3 regions of the Cellulomonas pasadenensis genome follow, and region 1 is predicted to be linked to each of the others. Evidence: riboswitches for the same ligand, from Rfam matches in the RefSeq annotation. Region 1 holds a riboswitch; each other region holds the start of a gene.
What was found. Region 1 has a riboswitch for thiamine pyrophosphate ahead of AB6N23_RS05335 (thiamine ABC transporter substrate-binding protein). Riboswitches for the same ligand answer to the same signal wherever they lie in the genome.
Positions count from the first base shown of each region.

Region 2: another riboswitch for thiamine pyrophosphate. It lies ahead of AB6N23_RS09175 (MFS transporter); the one in region 1 lies ahead of AB6N23_RS05335 (thiamine ABC transporter substrate-binding protein).
Region 3: another riboswitch for thiamine pyrophosphate. It lies ahead of thiM (hydroxyethylthiazole kinase); the one in region 1 lies ahead of AB6N23_RS05335 (thiamine ABC transporter substrate-binding protein).

Region 1 is NZ_JBFTEP010000023.1:18,628-24,994, forward strand. It holds gene AB6N23_RS05320 (SRPBCC family protein) at 1-325, opposite strand, end outside; gene AB6N23_RS05325 (ABC transporter ATP-binding protein) at 348-1,460, opposite strand; gene AB6N23_RS05330 (ABC transporter permease) at 1,457-3,184, opposite strand; gene AB6N23_RS05335 (thiamine ABC transporter substrate-binding protein) at 3,195-4,292, opposite strand; TPP riboswitch at 4,368-4,490, opposite strand; gene AB6N23_RS05340 (DUF4235 domain-containing protein) at 4,651-4,905, shown strand; gene AB6N23_RS05345 (SulP family inorganic anion transporter) at 4,999-6,367, opposite strand, start outside.
Region 2 is NZ_JBFTEP010000050.1:6,212-12,578, reverse strand. It holds gene serS (serine--tRNA ligase) at 1-1,016, opposite strand, end outside; gene AB6N23_RS09180 (diacylglycerol/lipid kinase family protein) at 1,138-2,286, shown strand; gene AB6N23_RS09175 (MFS transporter) at 2,321-3,724, opposite strand; TPP riboswitch at 3,713-3,823, opposite strand; gene pheA (prephenate dehydratase) at 4,047-5,003, opposite strand; gene AB6N23_RS09165 (hypothetical protein) at 5,077-6,367, shown strand, end outside.
Region 3 is NZ_JBFTEP010000070.1:9,083-15,449, forward strand. It holds gene AB6N23_RS11170 (quinone oxidoreductase family protein) at 1-832, shown strand, start outside; gene AB6N23_RS11175 (DsbA family oxidoreductase) at 829-1,605, shown strand; gene thiD (bifunctional hydroxymethylpyrimidine kinase/phosphomethylpyrimidine kinase) at 1,685-3,211, opposite strand; gene AB6N23_RS11185 (thiamine phosphate synthase) at 3,208-3,876, opposite strand; gene thiM (hydroxyethylthiazole kinase) at 3,873-4,715, opposite strand; TPP riboswitch at 4,706-4,804, opposite strand; gene AB6N23_RS11195 (ExeM/NucH family extracellular endonuclease) at 4,951-6,367, opposite strand, start outside.

The DNA.
Region 1 (6,367 bases):
CGTCGTAGACGCCGTCGTAGGCGGCGAGGCCGTCGTGGCTGCGCCGCGTGATCGTCAGGTGGGTGCGGCGCGGCTCGTCGTCCCGCGCCGTCACGGTGAGGACGTCGTGGTGCGGCCACGTGAGCGTGCGGCGCGTGACGCCGTCGGCGTGCTCGTGGTGCTCGCGCACCTCGGCACCGAAGATCTGCCGGATCTCGTCGTCGAGGCCGTCGTAGTCCCAGCCGAACCAGCGACGGACGAGCTGCGGGTCGCGCAGGTGCGCCCACACGGTGGCCACCGGGGCGGCGACGTCGAGGGACACGATCGGGCGGTCTTCCAGCGTCATCGCTGCTCACTTCCGTCGCGGGTCACGAGCCGGTGTGCTGCTCCGACGTTACCCACGCACCCGGCAGCGCGGCCAGGGCGGCGGCGTCCGCGCGCAGCGGCACCGCGGCGCCGGGGTCGCAGGACCAGCCGGCGGGCGCGAGCGCCGTCACCCGCCCGGCGCCCGGCACGTCGACGACGACCTCGGTGCGGCCACGGCGTGAGCGGAGCACGGTGACGACCCCGGTGACACCGTCCGGGGCGACACCGTCCGAGGCGACGCCGTCCGGGGCGGCGCCGTCCGTGCCGCCCGTCGTGACGACGAACGCACCCGCCGCGAGCGCGAGCGTCGTGCCGGCGACGGGCACGGGGTCGAGCGCCCCGACGAGCGCCCGCACCGCCGCGGGCGCCGCCGCGGGGTCCGCCGGCACGTCGACGAACGCCTCGTACCCGAGGAACTCCGCGACGCGGCGCGACGCCGGCCGGGACCAGAGCGCCGCGGGCGCGGCGACCTGCAGCAGGCGCCCGGCGTCCATGACGGCGACGCGGTCGGCGACGGCGAAGGCCTCGTCGTGGTCGTGGGTGACGAACAGCGCGGTGGTGCCGGTCGCGACGAGGACGTCGCGCAGGTCGAGCGCGAGGCGCTCGCGCAGGGACCGGTCGAGCGCGGACAGCGGCTCGTCGAGCAGCAGCAGGCGCGGCCGCGGCGCGAGGGCGCGGGCGAGCGCGACGCGCTGCCGCTCGCCGCCCGAGAGCGTGGCGACGTCGCGGCGCTGCGTACCGGGCAGGCCGACGAGGTCGAGGAGCTCCGCGACGCGCGCGGCCTGCGCGGCGCGAGGCGTGCCGGCCAGCCCGTACGCGACGTTGCGGGCGACGTCGAGGTGGCCGAAGAGCTGGCCGTCCTGGAAGAGCAGGCCGAACCCGCGCCGGTGCACGGGCACGCCGGTGACGCCGACGCCGTCCCACGCGACGTCGCCGCCGGCGAGCGGCTCGAGCCCGGCGACGGCGCGCAGCAGCGACGACTTGCCGCACCCCGACGGGCCCAGCAGCGCCACGACCTCGCCGACGGGCACGTCGAGCGACACCCCGTCGACGGCGGAGCGCGCCGCACCCGGGTACCGCACGACGACGTCCCGCACGCCCAGCCCGTCGCTCACCAGCTGCTCCCCACGCCCGGCGAGCGCAGCCGCTCGCACACCGCCACGATCCCCGCGGTCAGGGCCGCGAGCAGCACGGACGCCGCCAGGGCCGTGCCGTAGTTGTCGACGCCCGGCCGGCCCAGCAGCCGGAAGATCACGACCGGCAGCGTCGGGCTCTCCGGCCGGGCGAGGAACGACGTCGCGCCGAACTCGCCGAGCGACGCGGCGAACGCGAACCCGAGCGCGAGACCGAGCGAGCGCACCGCCACGGCGAGGTCCACGGTGCGCAGGACGCGCCCGGGCGCGGCGCCGAGCGTCGCCGCCGCCTCGCGCAGCCGCGGGTCGATCGCCCGCAGCACCGGCAGCACGGTGCGCACGACGAGCGGCACGGCGACGACCGCCTGCGCGACGGGCACCAGCACGCCCGACGTGCGCAGGTCCAGCGGCAGCCCGAGCGGCCGGTCCATCGAGACGAGGAACCCGAAGCCCACGGTCACCGCGGACACGCCCAGCGGCAGCATGAACAGCGCGTCGAGCCCGGCCACGGCGCGCCGCCCGGCCGGCCGTCGCGGGCGCCGCGACACCACGAGCGCGACGAGCCCGCCGACGACGAGCGCGAGGACGGTCGCGTCCAGCGCGACCCGCAGCGACGTCACGGTGGCCTCCAGCGCGCTGACGCGCAGCACGTCCGCCGGCTGCGCGAGCCGCGCGTAGTTGCCCAGCCCCCAGCCGTCGGGCGTGCGCAGCGACCGGACGACCAGGTTGACGAGCGGCAGGGCGAGCAGGCCGACCGCGGTGGCCGCCGTGACCGCGACCGCGACCGCGTCGAGCGGGTCCCGCAGCCGCACGGGGTGCGCCGCGTCGACGGGCTCGGTCAGCGCGAGCGCGCGCTCGGTGCGGCGCCGCGCGCGGCCGGCGAGCACGAGCGCACCGACCACGACGACGAGCTGGAGCACCGACAGCACGGCCGCCGCACGCAGGTCGAGGAACTGCGTCGTCTGCACCCAGATCTCGGTCTCGACCGTCCCGAACTGCCGTCCGCCGAGCACGAGGACGGTGCCGAACGCCGTCGCGCAGAACAGGAACGTCAGCGACGCCGCCGACGCGATCGCGGGCGCGAGCGCCGGCAGCGTCACCGTGCGGAACGCGCGCCACGGCGACGCCCCGAGCGACCGCGCGGCCTGCTCGGCGCGCGGGTCGAGCCGCTCCCACAGGCCGCCCACGGTGCGCACGACGACCGCGTAGTTGAAGAACACGAGCGCCAGGACGACCGCCGTCCGGGTGCCGTCGAGCCCGAGCCCGCCGAGCAGCCCGCCCTCGACCAGCAGCGACCGGAAGGCGACGCCCACCACCACGGTCGGCAGCACGAACGGCACGGTGACGAACGCGCGCAGCGCACCGCGCCCGCGGAACGTGCACCGGTGCAGCAGGTACGCGCCGGGTACGCCGAGCAGCACCGCGCCCAGCGTGCCGAGCGTCGCCTGCGTGAGCGTCTGCCCGACGATCCGCCACGTGCGCGGGCGGGACAGGACGTCGGCGAACCCGCCGAGGTCGAGCGCGCCGTCCGTGACGAACCCGCGGCCCACGATCGCCGCGACCGGCCAGGCGAAGAACACGCCGAGGAACAGCAGCGGCACCGCGACGGCGGCCGCCCACCCGAGGACGCGCCCGAGCGGCACCCCGCCGCCGCGGCCCCCGGGGGGTGCGGCGGCGGGGCGGCCCCGCTCGAGCGTCGTCGTCATGGCCGGGTCGTCAGCCCACGACCGTGTCGGACCACTGCGTCAGCCACTCCTCGCGGTGCGCGTCGATGTCCGCGGCCGGGACCTCGAACGGCTCCTCGGCCAGCGGCGCCCACCGCGCCCACTCCTCCGGCAGCTCCACGGCCGAGCTCACCGGGTAGACGTACATCGACGTCGGGATGTCGGCCTGCACCGCGTCGGAGAGCAGGAAGTCGATCAGCTGCGCCGCGCCCTCCGGGTTCTCGGCGCCCGCGAGCACGCCCGCGTACTCCACCTGGCGGAAGCACGTGTCGAGCAGCGCGCGGGTCGTCGGCTCCGTGCCACCCTCGGGGACCGTGAACGGCGGGGACGACGCGTACGACAGGACGACCGGGCGGGGCCCGTCGCCGCCGCCGGCGGTGAAGTCGGTGTAGTAGGCCTCCTCCCAGCCGCTCGCGACCTTGAGCCCGTTGTCGCGCAGGCCTGCCCAGTACCCCGTCCAGCCGTCCTCGCCGTACGCGCCGACGGTGGCGAGCAGGAAGGCCAGGCCGGGCGAGGACGTCACGGGGTCCGGCACGACGACGAGGTCCCGGTACGCCGGGTCGAGGAGGCTCTCGAGCGTCGTCGGCTCGGGGACGCCCTGCGCCGCGAACCACGTCGAGTCGACGTTCATGCAGACGTCCGAGTAGTCGATCGCGGTCAGCGCGCCCTCGTCGTCACCCTCGACGGCGTAGGCGGCGGCGTCCTCGGCGGCGGGCGCCGTGACCTCGGCGGGGACGACGACCCCCTCGTCGAGCGCGCGCGTCGCGAACGTGGTGTCGAGGCCGTAGACGACGTCGCCGAGCGGCGCGTCCTTGGTGAGCACGAGCTGGTTCGCGAGCGCGCCGGCATCGGCCTGCTGCACCACCTCGACGGTCAGGCCCGACTCCTCCTCGAACTGCTCGAGCAGCCCCTCGGCGAGGGCGAACGACTCGTGCGTCACGAGCGTGACCGTGCCGGCGTCGGCGCTGCCGCTCGGGCCGCCGGACGCGTCGTCGGCGCCGCCGCCGACCGCCGAGCAGGCGGTCAGCGCGAGGGCCGCGACACCGGTGAGGGCGAGGGCGCGGGCACCGGTACGGGTGCGGGGGGTCATGTGGTCGTGTCCTCCGTCGTCGTGCGGAGGGGTCCCCGCCGACGCACGCACCCGCGGGCACGCACGACCGGCGGGGAAAGAGCTAGCCCGACTCCCTACGCCGGTGTGAGCCGGATCAGGTTCGAGGGTCTGCGGTGGTCCGCACTCTCAGCGTCCAGCGCGTCCTCGCGGACGCCCGACGCTCCCCTGTCGTTCACGGCGATCCTAGACCCGCGCGCCGACGTCCCCGGACACGCGTCCGACCCGCGCGCCCGCGGCCGGTGCGGCGGGTCCCGGAGCCCACCGGACTGCGGACCGCGCCGCACCCCGTTAGCGTCGTGCCGGCACCGCAACACGGCGTACGACCTGGGAGGACGCGTTGGGCGACAACGACAAGTCGGTGGTGGCGAAGCTCGTCGGGATGGGCGTGACGCTGGGCGCCGCGTGGGTGGCCCACAAGGTCATCGACGCGGCGTGGGAGAAGACGCGCGGGCACAAGCCCCCGGCGCCGGACTCCACGGACGACGACATCAACTTCTCCGAGGTCGCCGCGGCGGCCGTGATCACGGGCGCGCTCGTGGCGCTCTCGCGCGTCCTGGCGACCCGCGGCGCGGCCAAGCTCATCGCGCGCTGACCCGTCCCGCCCCGGCGGCCGGCGAGGTCGCGGGCTCGGCGCGAGGTCGCGGGCTCGGGGCCGCGACCTCGCGGCGTGCGGGGCGTGCGTGGGTCAGTGGCCCGCGTCCAGGCGGCCCGCCAGGCGGTCCAGGCGGGCCGCGCTGTCCGCGTTCACGCCGACGAACGCGACCTCCGTCCCGCGGGCGGCGTAGCGCTGCCGGATCGCGTCGAGCGCGGCGACCGTCGAGGCGTCCCACACGTGCGCCCGGGACAGGTCGACGACGACGCGCGCCGGGTCGCCCGCATAGTCGAACCGGTGCACCAGGTCGTTCGACGACGCGAAGAACAGCGCGCCCTCGACGGCGTACACGCGCTCCCCGTCGTCGTCGGACGCGTCGAGCCGCGTGACCGTCGTCAGGTGCGCGACGCGCCGCGCGAACAGCACCGTCGCGACGAGCACGCCCACGCCCACGCCGTACGCGAGATTGTGCGTCGCCACGGTCACCGCGACGGTCGCGAGCATCACCGCGGTCTCGGACAGCGGCATGCGGCGCAGCGTGCGCAGCGAGTGCCAGTCGAACGTCCCGACGGCGACCATGACCATCACGGCGACCAGCGCGGCCATCGGCATGATCGCCACGACGTCGCCGAGGCCCACGCACAGCACGAGCAGGAAGGCGCCCGCGAGGAAGGTCGAGATGCGGGTCCGCGCCCGCGACACCTTCACGTTGATCATCGTCTGGCCGATCATCGCGCAGCCGCCCATGCCCCCGAAGCACCCCGTGACGACGTTCGCGACGCCCTGCCCCCAGGCCTCGCGGGTCTTGTCGGAGTGCGTGTCGGTGACCTCGTCGACGAGCTTCGCCGTCATGAGCGACTCGAGCAGCCCGACCACGGCCATCGCCAGCGCGTACGGGAGCACGATCCGCAGCGTCTCGAGCGTGAACGGCACGTCCGGCACGAGCAGCGACGGCAGGCTCTCGGGCAGCGCCCCCTCGTCCCCGACGGTCGGCACCGCGATGCCCGCGGCGACGACCAGGACGGTCAGCAGCACGATGGCGACCAGGGGCGCCGGGACGACGGTCGTGAACCGCGGCAGCACCACCATGATCGCGATCCCCGCCGCGACGAGCGGGTAGACGACCCACGGCACGTCCACCAGGTGCGTGAGCTGCGACGTGAAGATGAGGATCGCCAGCGCGTTGACGAAGCCGACCATCACCGAGCGCGGGATGAACCGCATGAGCCGCGCGACGCCCGCGAGCCCGAGGACGACCTGCAGGACACCCGCGAGCACCACCGTGGCGAGGAGGTGGTCGACGCCGTGCTCGCGGACCACGGGGGCGACGACCAGCGCCACGGCCCCCGTCGCGGCGGAGATCATCGCCGGCCGCCCGCCGACGACCGCGATCGTGACCGCCATGGTGAACGACGCGAACAGCCCGACCCGCGGGTCCACGCCCGCGATGATCGAGAACGCG
Region 2 (6,367 bases), on a different contig from region 1:
CAGTCGAACTTGCGGGCCGCGCTCGAGCCGAGGTCGCCCGCGGCGGTGTCGATGACGCGGTACGGCAGGTCCGCCAGCGCGAGCATCTCCTGCTGCCACGCGAGCAGGCGGCGGTGCTCGTCGGCGGCGTCCTCGGGCCGCGCCCACACGAACGCCTCGACCTTGTGGAACTGGTGCACGCGGATGATGCCGCGCGTGTCCTTGCCGTAGGAGCCGGCCTCGCGCCGGTAGCAGGCGCTCCACCCGGCGTACCGCAGCGGGCCGGCGGACAGGTCGAGGATCTCGTCCTTGTGGTAGCCGGCGAGCGCGACCTCGCTCGTGCCGACGAGGTACAGGTCGTCGGCCGGCAGGTGGTAGACCTCGTCGGCGTGGGCGCCGAGGAACCCGGTGCCCGCCATGATCTCGGGCTTCACGAGCGTCGGCGTGATCATCGGCGTGAAGCCGTTGCGCAGCGCGAGGTCCGTGGCCGCGGTGAGCAGGGCGAGCTCGAGGCGCGCGCCGATGCCGGTGAGGAAGTAGAACCGGGCGCCCGACACCTTCGCGCCGCGCTCGGTGTCGATCGCGCCGAGGCCCTCGCCGAGGTCGAGGTGGTCGCGCACGACGAAGTCCGGCCCGTACTCGGCCGCGAGGTCACGCCGCGTGCCCACGTGCTCGAGCACGACGTAGTCGTCCTCGCCGCCCGCCGGCACGCCCTCCTCGACGACGTTGCCGATGCGCCGCGCCAGCTCGGTCGCGCGCTCCTCCGCCGCGGCGGCGTCGGCCTGCAGCGCCTTGACGCGCTCCGCGAGCTGCTTGGTGTGCGCGAGCAGCGCCTGCTTCTCGTCCCCGGACGCCTGCGCGACCTTCTTGCCCTGGGCCTTCTGCTCGGCGCGCAGCGTCTCGAACTCCGTCAGCGCGGAGCGGCGCCGGGCGTCGGCGTCGAGCACCTCGTCGACGAGGTGCGGGTCCTCACCGCGCACCACCTGGCTGGCGCGCACGACATCGGGGTCCTCCCGCAGGAGCCGCAGATCGATCACGCGTCGACCCTACCGACCGTCGGCGACGGGTGGCCGCGCCGGCCGCGGCGTGACGCACGCGACGTCCACCCGTCCCGCCGCCCGGATCGCCGGAGCTGGGCCACCCCGGTACGTTCGCGCCATGTCCTGGGTCGAGTGGGTCTCCGTCGTCGCCGCCGTGCTGGCGGTGCTCGCGCTGGCGCTCGCCGGCACGGTGTTCGTGCGCCAGCGCCGCCAGGCGAGCAGCGACGACCTCGCCCACGCCGAGCCGGTGCAGGAGGTGGCCGCCGCCCCGCGGGAGGGTCGCGTCGTCGCGTTCGTCGCCAACCCGTCCAAGCCCGACGTGCCGGCCCTGCGCGCCGCCGTCTACAAGGCCGCGTCGGAGCGCTACCTGCCCGAGCCGCTGTGGCTCGAGACGACCGTGGGGGACCCGGGCGTGGGCCAGGCGCGCGAGGCCGTCGCCGCGGGGGCCGACCTCGTCATCGCGGTCGGCGGCGACGGCACCGTGCGTGCGGTCGCGGAGGCGCTGGCCGGCACGGGCGTGCCGATGGGCCTCATGCCGCTCGGCACGGGCAACCTGCTCGCCCGCAACCTCGACATCCCGCTCAACGACCCGATCGCCGCGATGGGCGTCGCCATCGACGGCCAGGACAAGCCGATCGACGTCGGCTGGCTCAAGGTCGTCAAGTGGGAGTCCCTCATGGACGACGACATCGCCGAGGCCGCGGACGACATGCCCGACGACACCGACCACCCGCGCGACCACGTCTTCCTCGTCATCGCCGGTCTCGGCTTCGACGCGCAGATGGTCGCCGACGCCGACGACGACCTCAAGGCGAAGATGGGCTGGATGGCCTACTTCGTGGCCGGTGCCAAGCACCTCAACGGCCGCCGCCTGAAGCTGCGGGTCCGCCTCGACGGCGGGCAGACCGAGACGGTGCGCGTGCGCAGCATGCTCATCGGCAACTGCGGCAAGCTCCCCGGCGGCATCACCCTGCTGCCCGACGCGGTCATCGACGACGGCGAGCTCGACGTCGCGCTCATCGACACCCGCGGCGGCCTCGCCGGCTGGGCGCAGCTGTTCGGCGAGGTCGCGCTGCAGGGCGTCGGCGTGCGCAACGACCTGCCCGGCAAGGTCGGCCGCATCGACCACACCCGTGCCCGCCGGGTGCACCTCGCCGCGAGCCGGCCGGAGCCCGTGCAGGTCGACGGCGACATCGTCGGGCACGCCACCGAGATCGAGGCGCGCGTGGACCGGCAGGCCCTCGTCGTGCGGGTGCCGGCGGCCTGAGCCGCCGGCACCGGAGGGAGCCGGGCGTCCGCGGTCAGACCGGGTCGGCCGCCGGGTCGGCCATGGCCTCCTGCGGCGACGTGGCCGCGCCCACCGCGACGAGCACGCCCCCGAGCGCGAGCAGCGCCGCCACGGGCGCGACGTCGCCGGACGCCGCCTGCAGCGGCGGCAGCCAGAACGGGTACAGCGCCGGCAGGACGATCGACAGGCTGTACGCGGTGCCGTAGCCGCTGGACCGCACCGCCGGCGGGAACCGCTCGGCGAGGTACGCGCCGATGGGGCCGTACGCCGAGACGGTCACGACCTGCAGCACCGTCACCAGCGCGACGAGGGCCCCGGGCGACGCGGGGCCGGCGAAGGCCGCGAGGTACGTCGCCGGTGCGAGCGCCGCGGCGGCGACGCCGAACCCGGCGAGGAACCGGCGGCGACCCACCCGCGTCGAGGCGTGCCCGCTCGCGACCATGGCGACCGCCGAGACGGCCGTCGCGACGAGCATCGTGCGCGTCACCGCCGCACCGTCGAGGCCGGCGACCACGCCGAGCTGCGACGTCACCACGGTCACGCCCATGGTGGTGAACAGCCACAGGCCCGTCATCAGCACCATGAGCCGCCACAGCCGGTGCCGCTCCGCGCCGACCAGCACGGTCGTCAGCGGACGCGCGGCGGGGGCGGCCGCGGCGCGCTCCGGGGTGTCGCGCACGTGCCGGCGGAAGTGGACGACCGCGGCGAACGCGAGCACCGCCCCGACGACGAACGGCACCCGCCACCCCCACGCGGCGTACCCGTCGGCGCCCAGCACGCCCAGCAGCACCAGGACGAGCGCCGCGATCGTCGCGTTGGCCGCCGGCGACATCGCCATGACGACCCCGCTGACCAATCCGCGCCGCCGCGGCGCCGACCACTCGATCGCGAGCGGGACGGCCGAGGTGTACCCGCCGCCGATGAGCACGCCGCTGACGAACCGCAGCGCCACCACCGCGAGCAGCACCGCCTCGTGGCTCATCGCCGCGACCGGCAGCGCCGCGATGAGCAGGGTCGTCACCCCGAGGCCCAGCATGCTGGCCCGGGCGACGACGGCCCGCCCGACCCGGTCGGCGAGCGACCCGAGCAGCGCGGCCCCCAGCGGGCGGCCGACGAGGGTCGCGACGAAGACGAGGCCCGCGTACGTGACGACGGCGCGGGGGCCGTAGAGCTCGGCCGCGACGGGCGCGAGCGCGAGCACCGGCAGGAAGATGTCGAACTGGTCGACGTAGTTGCCGAGGACGCCGCCGCGCACGGCGGCGCGCGCGGGGTCGGCGGCACGGGCCGGGGCGTCCGCGGGGGCGGGGGCGTCCGCGGGGGCGGGTGCGGCGGCGGGGGATGCGGGCGACGTCGGTGCGGACGACGTCGCGGGCGCGGCCGCGGGCTCGGTGGGCAGGACGGGACGCACGTCAGGCATGGCACTCCCTACGCCGGCATGATCCGGACAGGTTCGAACGGTCGACGGCCCGACAGCCGTCCTCTCAGCCCGCTGGTGCGGGCTCCCGTGTGGTCGCGGCGATGCTAGCGAGGACGGCGCGCGGCACACGCACGTGTCCACGTCCGCCCGCCACCGCCACTGGTCCACCGCCGCCATGTCCACGCCGAGCGGGGTCCGGCGTGCGGACGACGCGCGCGAGCCGCACGTCGGACCCCGTCCGCGGTGGGCACCAGCCGTCGGCCGGCGCCCGGACCGGTGGGTCGGTCCGGGAGGCGGTCAGGTCGGTGCGTCCGGCGGGTCGTCAGGCCGTGTCGCCGCGGCGGAGGCGGGAGAGCCAGGCGCGTGCCTCGACGAAGTCCTCGTCCGCGGTGCCGACGTGCACGGTCGGCGCCACCGCGTCCGCCCGCGGGTACGACCCGAGGAAGCGCACGTACGGGCAGCGCCGGTGCAGGCCCATGAGCGCCTCGCCCATGCGCTCGTCCGTGATGTGCCCCTCGGCGTCGATGGAGAAGGAGTACCGGCCCAGCGCGTCGCCGATGGGGCGGGACTCGATGCGGGACAGGTTCACGCCGCGCACGGCGAACTGCTCGAGCATCGCGAGCAGGGCGCCCGCCTCGTTGTCGGGCAGGTGCACGACGAGGCTCGTCTTGTCCGTGCCCGTGCGCGGCGGCACCTCGCCGGGCCGGCCCACGACGACGAACCGGGTCAGCGCCGACGCGTTGTCGGCGACCTCCTCGGCGAGCGGGGTCAGCCCGTACGTGGCGACGGCGGCGGGCGGGACGAGCGCCGCGTCGAACGGCAGCGCCCCGGCGTCCCCGGCCGCGAGCGCCTCGACGAGGAGGGCGGCCGGCGCGGTGTTGCTGGTCGCGGGCACGTGCACGGCCCCGGGCAGGTGCGCCGCCAGCCAGCGGCGGCACTGCACCCACGCGTGCGGGTGCGCCGAGACGCGGGCGACGTCCGCCAGCCGCGTGCCGGGCGCCCCGATGAGCGTGAACTGCACGGGCACCAGCACCTCGCGCAGGACGAGCAGCGGCTCACCCGTGGCCAGCGCGTCCAGCGTGGCGGTGACCCCGCCCTCGACGGTCGACTCGATGGCGACGACGGCGTAGTCCGCCGCGCCCGAGCGGACCGCCGCGACGGCCGAGCCCACGTCGGTCTGCGGCAGGTACTCCGCCTCGTCCGGCGACGCGACGCTCCGCAGCGCCTGCTCGGTGAAGGTCCCGGCCGGCCCCAGGTACGCGTAGCGCGGCACGCTCATCGACCCTCCCGATCGTCGTGGCGGCCGCCCGTGCGGCCCCGCCGAGCGTAGTGCGCGCCCGTACGCTGAGGCGGTGCCCCGGTCCCTGCGTGCCCTCGTCCCCGCCCTGCTCGCCGTGCTCACGGCCGTGCTGGGCGTCGGCGCGGCGACGCCCGCGGCCGCGGCACCGGCCGCGTCGGGGGCGCCCGCGACGTCCGCGCTCGACACGCCCGTGCCGGGTCCGGTCGTCCTCGTCGGCGTCACGGGCCTGCGCTGGGACGACGTCGGCTCGCTGACCACGCCGGCGCTGTGGGAGCTGTCCCGCGACGGGTCGGTCGGCGCCGTCGCGGCACGCTCCGTGGCGACGCGCTCCTGCCCCGCGGACGGCTGGCTCGGCGTCTCCGCCGGAGCCCGCGCGGCCGACCTTCCCGCGGACGACCGCACCTGCCGCACGCTGCGCGACCCCGGCGAGGCGGGCGTGGTCCCGGGCTGGGACGACTACCTCGCGGCGGCGGACGCCGAGTCGTACGGCGCACGCCCCGGCACGTTCGGCCGCGTCGTCGCGGACGCCGGCGCGACGGCCGTCGGGGTCGGCCCGGGCGCGGCGATCGCGCTCGCCGACCCGCAGGGCCTTCCCGTCGGCGAGCACGTCCGCGCGCCCGCCTCGGCGGCCGCCCTCGGCCGGCTCGTGCGGGACGCCGCGGGCGCCGACCTGCTCGTCGTCGACGCCGGCCAGGTCCGCGACCCGGGCTACGGCACCGCGCCCCGCCTGCCGTCCGCCGACCCCACGGCGGACCCGGCCGACGAGGCGCCCGAGGAGGAGACCTCGCTCGGCGGCGCCCCGGACGTGTCCGACCTGCCCGGCTCCGAGGCCATCGTCGAGCCGTCGCGCGCGCAGCAGGCCGCCACCGTGGACGCCCGCGTCGGCGCGGTGCTCGACGCGCTCGCGGGGCACGACGCGACCGTGCTCGTCGTGTCGCTCGCGGACTCGGGCCGCATCGCGCTGCAGCTGGCCGCCGCGGTCGGCCCCCGCCCGGACGGTCCCGCGTTCGGCGAGAGCCTCCTGACCTCCGGGTCCACGCGGCAGGCCGGCGTCGTGCAGTCCACCGACGTGACGCCGACGCTGCTCGCGCTGCTCGGTCTGCTCGACGAGGCGCCCGCGCTGCCGGGTGCCGAGATGCGTCCCACCGACGGGCCGGCGACGGGCGGGGCGCGCGTCGCCGGTCTCATCGACGCGCAGCGCGAGGCGTCCGCCGTCACGCGGGTGTCCGGCACGTTCTCGGCCCGGCTCGTGCTGGCGCAGGCGGCGCTGTTCCTCGCCGCGGCGGTCGTCCTGACGCGCCGCCGCCGGCGGGACGGGCGCGCGCTCACCCCCGCGCTGCGGG
Region 3 (6,367 bases), on a different contig from region 1:
CCCCGTGTCCTACCCGCACGTCGTCGGGTCCGAGGGCGCCGGCGAGGTCGTGGCCGTCGGGTCCGACGTCACGAGCCTCGCGCCGGGCGACCGCGTGGCGTGGGCCGACGCCCCCGCGTCCTACGCCGAGCTCGTCGCCGTCCCCGAGCGCGCCGCGCTCGTCGTGCCGCCCGGACTCGACGACCGCACCGCGGCCGCGCTGCCCCTGCAGGGCATGACCGCGCACTACCTCACCGCCTCGACCTTCCCGCTCGAGCGCGGGCACGACGTGCTCCTGCACGCCGCGGCCGGCGGCGTCGGCCTGCTCGTCACCCAGCTGGCCGCGGCCCGGGGCGCCCGCGTGATCGCGACCGTGGGATCGGCCGAGAAGGAGACGCTCGCGCGGGCCGCCGGCGCCGCGGACGTGATCCGCTACCGCGAGCTGTCCGACCTCACCGCCGAGCTCCCCGCGCTGGTGCGCGACCTCACCGGCGGGCACGGCGTGCACGTCGTCTACGACTCGGTCGGCAAGGACACGTTCGACGCGTCCCTGGCCTCCCTGCGTGCCCGCGGCACCCTCGTGCTGTTCGGCGGCTCGTCGGGGCAGGTCCCGCCGTTCGACCTGCAGCGACTGAACTCCGCGGGCTCGCTGTTCGTGACGCGCCCGACGCTCGGGCACCACGTCGCGACCGCCGACGAGCGCGCGTGGCGCTGGCGCGAGGTCGCCGGGCCCGCGGCGGCCGGTGCGCTGCAGGTGCGCGTCGGTGCCACGTTCCCCCTGGCCGACGCGGCCGCCGCCCACCGCGCCCTCGAGGGGCGCGCCACCACCGGAAAGGTGCTGCTCCTCCCGTGACGACCTCCCCCGCCGGCCCGTTCACCCCCCTGGCGGCCCCGCTGTCCGCCCCACCCCGCAGGATCCGCGTCGACGTGTGGTCCGACGTCGCGTGCCCGTGGTGCTTCATCGGCAAGCGCCGGTTCGCCGCCGCCCTCGCGCGGTTCCCGCACCGCGAGCACGTCGAGGTCGTGTGGCGCTCCTACCAGCTGTCGCCGGAGACGCCCGCCGGGTCCGGCCGCCCGGAGGTCGACGCCCTCGCCGAGATGAAGGGCCTCGACCGCGGCCAGGTGCAGCAGATGTTCGCGCACGTGACGGCGGTCGCCGCGACGGACGGGCTGCGGTACGACTTCGACCGCACCCTCGCCTTCAACACGTTCGACGCGCACCGGCTGCTGCACCTGGCGGCGCAGGCCGGAGGCGCACCGCTCGTGGAGGCGACCATGGAGGCGCTGTTCACCGCGCACTTCGAGCAGGGTGCGGACCTCGGTGCCGAGGGTGCCCTCGTGGCGCTCGCCGGACGCGCCGGGTTCGCGGCGCACGGCTGGGACGCGGACCGCGTCGCCGCCGCGCTGGCGGGCGACGACGCGGCGGACGCCGTGCGCGCGGACCTCGCCGAGGCGCGGGCGCTCGGCGTGACCGGCGTGCCGTTCTTCGTGGTGGACCGGAGGTACGCGGTCTCCGGCGCGCAGCCGGCCGAGGTGTTCACCCAGCTGCTCGACGCCGGGTGGCGCGAGGCGAACCCCCCCGCCGCCGTCGCCGGCGGGGACGTGTGCGGGCCCGACGGCTGCTGAGGCCCACGGCGCCGCTCGTCCAGCCGTGACGTGCCGCGGTGCCGGTGGCCCCGCCCCCTGAGGAGCCACCGGCACCGGATCAGGGGACGGCGCGCCCGGCGGGCACGAGCGCGGCGGCGCCGGCCGACGCCGGGTCGCCCGGCCCGCCGGGCGACCCGGCGTCGACCTGGTCGAAGAACGCCACCTCGTGCTCGCACGAGCGGACGAACGCCGCGAGCATCCGCGCCCGGGTCACCGCACCGACCTCCAGCGCCGCGGCGTCGCACAGCCGGCGCGCCTCGTCCGCCGCCGCCGCGAATCCCGGGTCGCCGTACGTCGCGACCCAGTCGCCGTACGGGTGCGCCGCGACGTCGCCGGCCCGCGCGAGGATGCGCGCCCCGATGTCGGCGTACAGCCAGTAGCAGGGCAGCACCGCGGCGGTGAGCTCCGCGTACGAACCGCGTGCGCCCACGGCCAGCAGGTGGTCGGTGTACGCGGTGGTGACCGCGGACGCCGGACCCGTCCACGCCCGCCCCGCCCGCGACAGCCGGTCGCGGTGCAGCCGCGCCTCGACGTCGAGGCAGCGGCTCGCGCCGCGCGCCCAGAACGCCTGCGCGGCGCCGTCGGGCGCCAGCTCGCTCGCCCGCGCGAGCACGCGCGAGTACGCCGCGAGGTACAGCGCGTCCTGATGCAGGTACGCCTCGAACGCGTCGCTCGCGAGCGTGCCGTCCGCCAGCGACCGGACGAACGGAAGGTCGTCGCACGCCGCGCGCAGGTCGGCGACGGCGTCCCACGCCTCGTCGCCGAACGGGCGCGCACCGAGGGTCGGCGCGTGGTGCAGGTGGTCGACGGGACCTCGTCCGGAGCCGACCCCGAGCGCCTCCCCCGCCGCGATGGCGCCGGTGAGCCACTCCTTCGCCTCACGGACCGCCGACACCCAGTCGGGGCGCCGGGGACGCAGCGCGGCGACCGCCGCGGACAGCGAGCAGCCGGTGCCGTGCGTGGACGTCGTCGCGACGCGCACCGCGTCGAGCTCGACGACCGTCGTCGCGTCGACGACGGCGTCGGGGCTCGCGTCGCCGTCCAGGTGCCCGCCCTTGAGCAGCACGGTCACCTCCGACGCGCGCGCCAGGCGACGCGCCTGGCCGACGGCGTCGCGCCACGTCCGGGCGGTCGGCTCGCCGAGCAGCACGCCGAGCTCGGGCAGGTTCGGCGTGACGAGGTCGGCGTGCGCCACGAGCCGGCGGACGGCGTCCTCGGCGTCGCGGTCGAGCAGACGGTCGCCGCTCGTCGCCACCATCACCGGGTCGAGCACCACGACGGGCGGACGCGTGCGCGTGAGCCACGCCGCGACCTCGTCCGCGACCGCGACCGTGCCGAGCATGCCGATCTTCACCGCGTCGACCGTGACGTCGTCGCTCACCGCGTCGAGCTGCGCACGCAGGAACGCGACGTCGGGCACGTGCACGGCCCGCACGCCGTGCGTGTTCTGGGCGACGAGCGCCGTGACGACGGCCATCCCGTAGGCGCCGTGCGCCGCGAACGACTTGAGGTCCGCCTGGACGCCCGCGCCCCCGGTGGGGTCGGTGCCCGCGACGGACAGGACGCGGACGCGGTGCGCACTCACCGGGTCACCGCCGGCACCGCGGCACGGGCCCAGGCGTCGACGAGCGCCGCGGCGGCGCCGCCGGGGTCGGGCGCCGCGCACACGGCGCTCACCACCGCGAGGGCGTGCGCGCCGGCCCGGCGCAGCACCGGCGCGTCCGCGGCGGTCAGCCCGCCGATCGCCACGACGGGCAGCGCGGTGGCGTCCACCACCGCGCGGACGCCGTCCGCACCGAGCGCCGGCCCGGCCTCGGGCTTGGTCGGCGTGAGGCGCACCGGCCCGGTGCCGACGTAGTCCGCACCCACGGCCTCGGGCAGCAGCTCGGGACGGCCGACGGACACGCCGACCACCGCGTCCGGCCCCAGCAGCGCACGCGCGTCGGCCACCTCGAGGTCGCGCCGGCCGACGTGCACGCCGTCGACGCGCGCACCGCGCGACCGGGCGGCGAGCGCCACGTCGGCGCGGTCGTCCACGAGCAGCACCGCCGGCGGTCCGTCGCGCAGGGCGTCGGCGACGGCGACCGCGAGCGCGACCTGGTCGCGCACGCCAGCGTGCTTGGCGCGCAGCTGCACCGTGCCGACGCCCGCGCGCACGGCGGCCAGCGCGACCGCGGCGGGCGCGTGCCCCGCCGCGGCGCACACGTCGGCGTCGAGCACGAGGTACACGCCCCCGGGCAGCCGGCTCATGCGGGCACCGCCACGCGCGCCGCGACGACGAGCCGCTCGGCGAGGTCCGCGCCGGTGAGCGCGTACAGCTCGTCCAGCAGCGCCGGGACGAACGAGCCCGGCCCGCGGGCCACCTGCGCCGCACGCTCGGCCGCCGCCCCCAGCGCCGTGCTGGCGCCCGCACCGGCGGTGAGCGGGTCGGTCACGGCGGCGAACGCCGCGACGAGGCCGCCGAGCGCGCACCCCGCGCCGGTCACGGTGGTGAGCATGCGGTCGCCGACCGCGAGCCGCACCCGCGTGCGCCCGTCGGTGACGAGGTCGACGGGCCCGCTGACGGCGACGGCGCCGCCCGTGCGGAGCGCCAGCGCGTCGGCCGCGTCCGCGGCGGCGTCCACGTCGTCCCCGGCGTCGACGCCGCGCCCGGCGGTGGTCAGGCCCGCGAGCGCGCGCACCTCGCTGGCGTTGCCGCGCACGACGGCCGGTCGCTCCGCCACCAGGCGGGCCGCGAGGCGGGTGCGGACCGACAGCACGCCGACGGCGACGGGGTCGAGCACCCACGGCGTGCCGGCACCGGCGGCGACGGCGACGGTCGGCGCGACCGCCGCCCGCTGGTCGGGACCGAGCGTGCCCAGGTTCACGAGCACGGCGCCCGCGACGCCGGCCAGCTCCTCGGCCTCACCGGGCGCCGAGGCCATCGCCGGCGACGCGCCGATCGCGAGCAGGGCGTTCGCCACGAGGTTCGTCGTCACCTCGTTGGTCAGGCACTGGACGAGCGGGGTCCGGGCCCGCAGGTCGTCGAGGGCGAGCGCCGCGCGCGCGGCGAGCTCCTCGGGCGGGCAGGGGACGGCAGGCGTCGTCATCGCGACATCCCTTCGCTCGTGCTAACGAGATCAGGTTCGACGGGTGTGATCTCAGCCCTGCCTGGTGCAGGGCACCCCGTGTCGCCGGCCACCGTAGCGCAGCGCGGGCCGTGCGCGGACATACCGGACCACCTGGCGGACCGGGCCGCGCGAGCGGCCGGACCGGAGGCCGCCGGCCCGGGGACGACGACGGGGGTGGGTCCGGTGGACCCACCCCCGTCGCCGTGCGCACGGGTCAGCGACGCACGGTCACCGTCCGGCTGGTGCTGCCCTCGACGTTCGCCGGGTCGTCCGGCACGAACACCGCGGTGAGCCGGTGCGTGCCGCGGCCGAGATCGCGCGGCAGCGTGCCGACCGCGATGCCGAGCACGACGTGGGCCCGCGCCACGACCCGGTCGCCCTCGCGCAGCTCGACCGTGCCCGCGGGCAGGCGGAGCGTGTCGAGGCGGACCGTGGCGACCCACGGCGACGGCAGGAACGCGAACGGCGACGACAGCACGCTCAGCGTGGTGCTGCTGCCGACCTTCTCGACCGTCACCGTGACCGGCGCCGACTCCGAGCCGCCGACCGTGTCGGTGCCGGCGTACCGGGCGACGACGTCGTACGTCCCGGCCGGCGTGGCCGCCGGCAGGGTCAGCCGCGCGTGGCCGCTGCGCAGCGGCGCCGTGCCGAGCACGGTCTCCCCCGCGACGAACGTGACCTCGCCGGTCACGGGCGCGTCGGCCGTCACCCGCGCCGTCAGGCGCACCCGGGGCGCGAGGTCGCCGTGCACCTGGCTGTCCGGCGACGCGGTGAGCGTCGTCGTGGACGCCGGCAGACCGGCCTCCACGACCAGCGGCACCGTCACCGTCGTGCCGCTCGGCTGCGCCACGAGGGTCAGCGTGCGCGTCCCGGGCTCGGTGCCCGCGGGCACCGTGACCGTGACCGTGCCCGACGCGTCCGGGCCCTCGCCGCGCGTCAGCGTGGCAGCCCCCAGCGCGACGTCGTCGAGGCGCACCTCGAGCGACGTGTTGTCCGGCGCACCGAGGCTCGTGAGGTTGAGCCCCGTCACGGGGAACGTCAGCTCCGCGCCGGCCTCGACCGGGTCGAGCGCCGGCACGCCGACCGCCCGCTCCCGGAAGTCCGGCGTGAGGCCCGGGTTCGCCTGCAGGTACGCGATCCACGCGTCCCGGTCGACGAGACCGGAGTCCGCCGTGTCCTGCCCGTCCTCGAAGACGCGGAAGTTGTCGCCGCCCTGCGCGAGGAACGAGAAGGTGCCGATCCGGTACTCGGCGTCCGGGTCGAGCGGCGCGCCGTCGACCGTCACCGACGTGATGCGGTCGCCCTGCGGACGGGACGCGTCGTACGTGTACGCGACGTTGTCCGACAGCCCGAGCTGGAGGTAGGGCCGGCTGGGCACGTTGCCGTCCCGGTCGGTCTGCCACTGCTGCTCGAGCATCGTCTCGACCTGGGCTCCCGTGAGCGTGGTCGTCCAGAGGTTGTTGACGAACGGCAGGACCGCGTTCGCCTCGGCGTAGGTCACGGTGCCGTCGGGTGCGTGGAACAGCTCGTTGCGCAGGCCGCCGGGGTTGACGACGCCGATCTGCGCGCCGCCCCGCTCCGGGGCGTCGAGCGTGTCGAGCAGCGCGTCGGCGACGAGGTTGCCGAGCGTG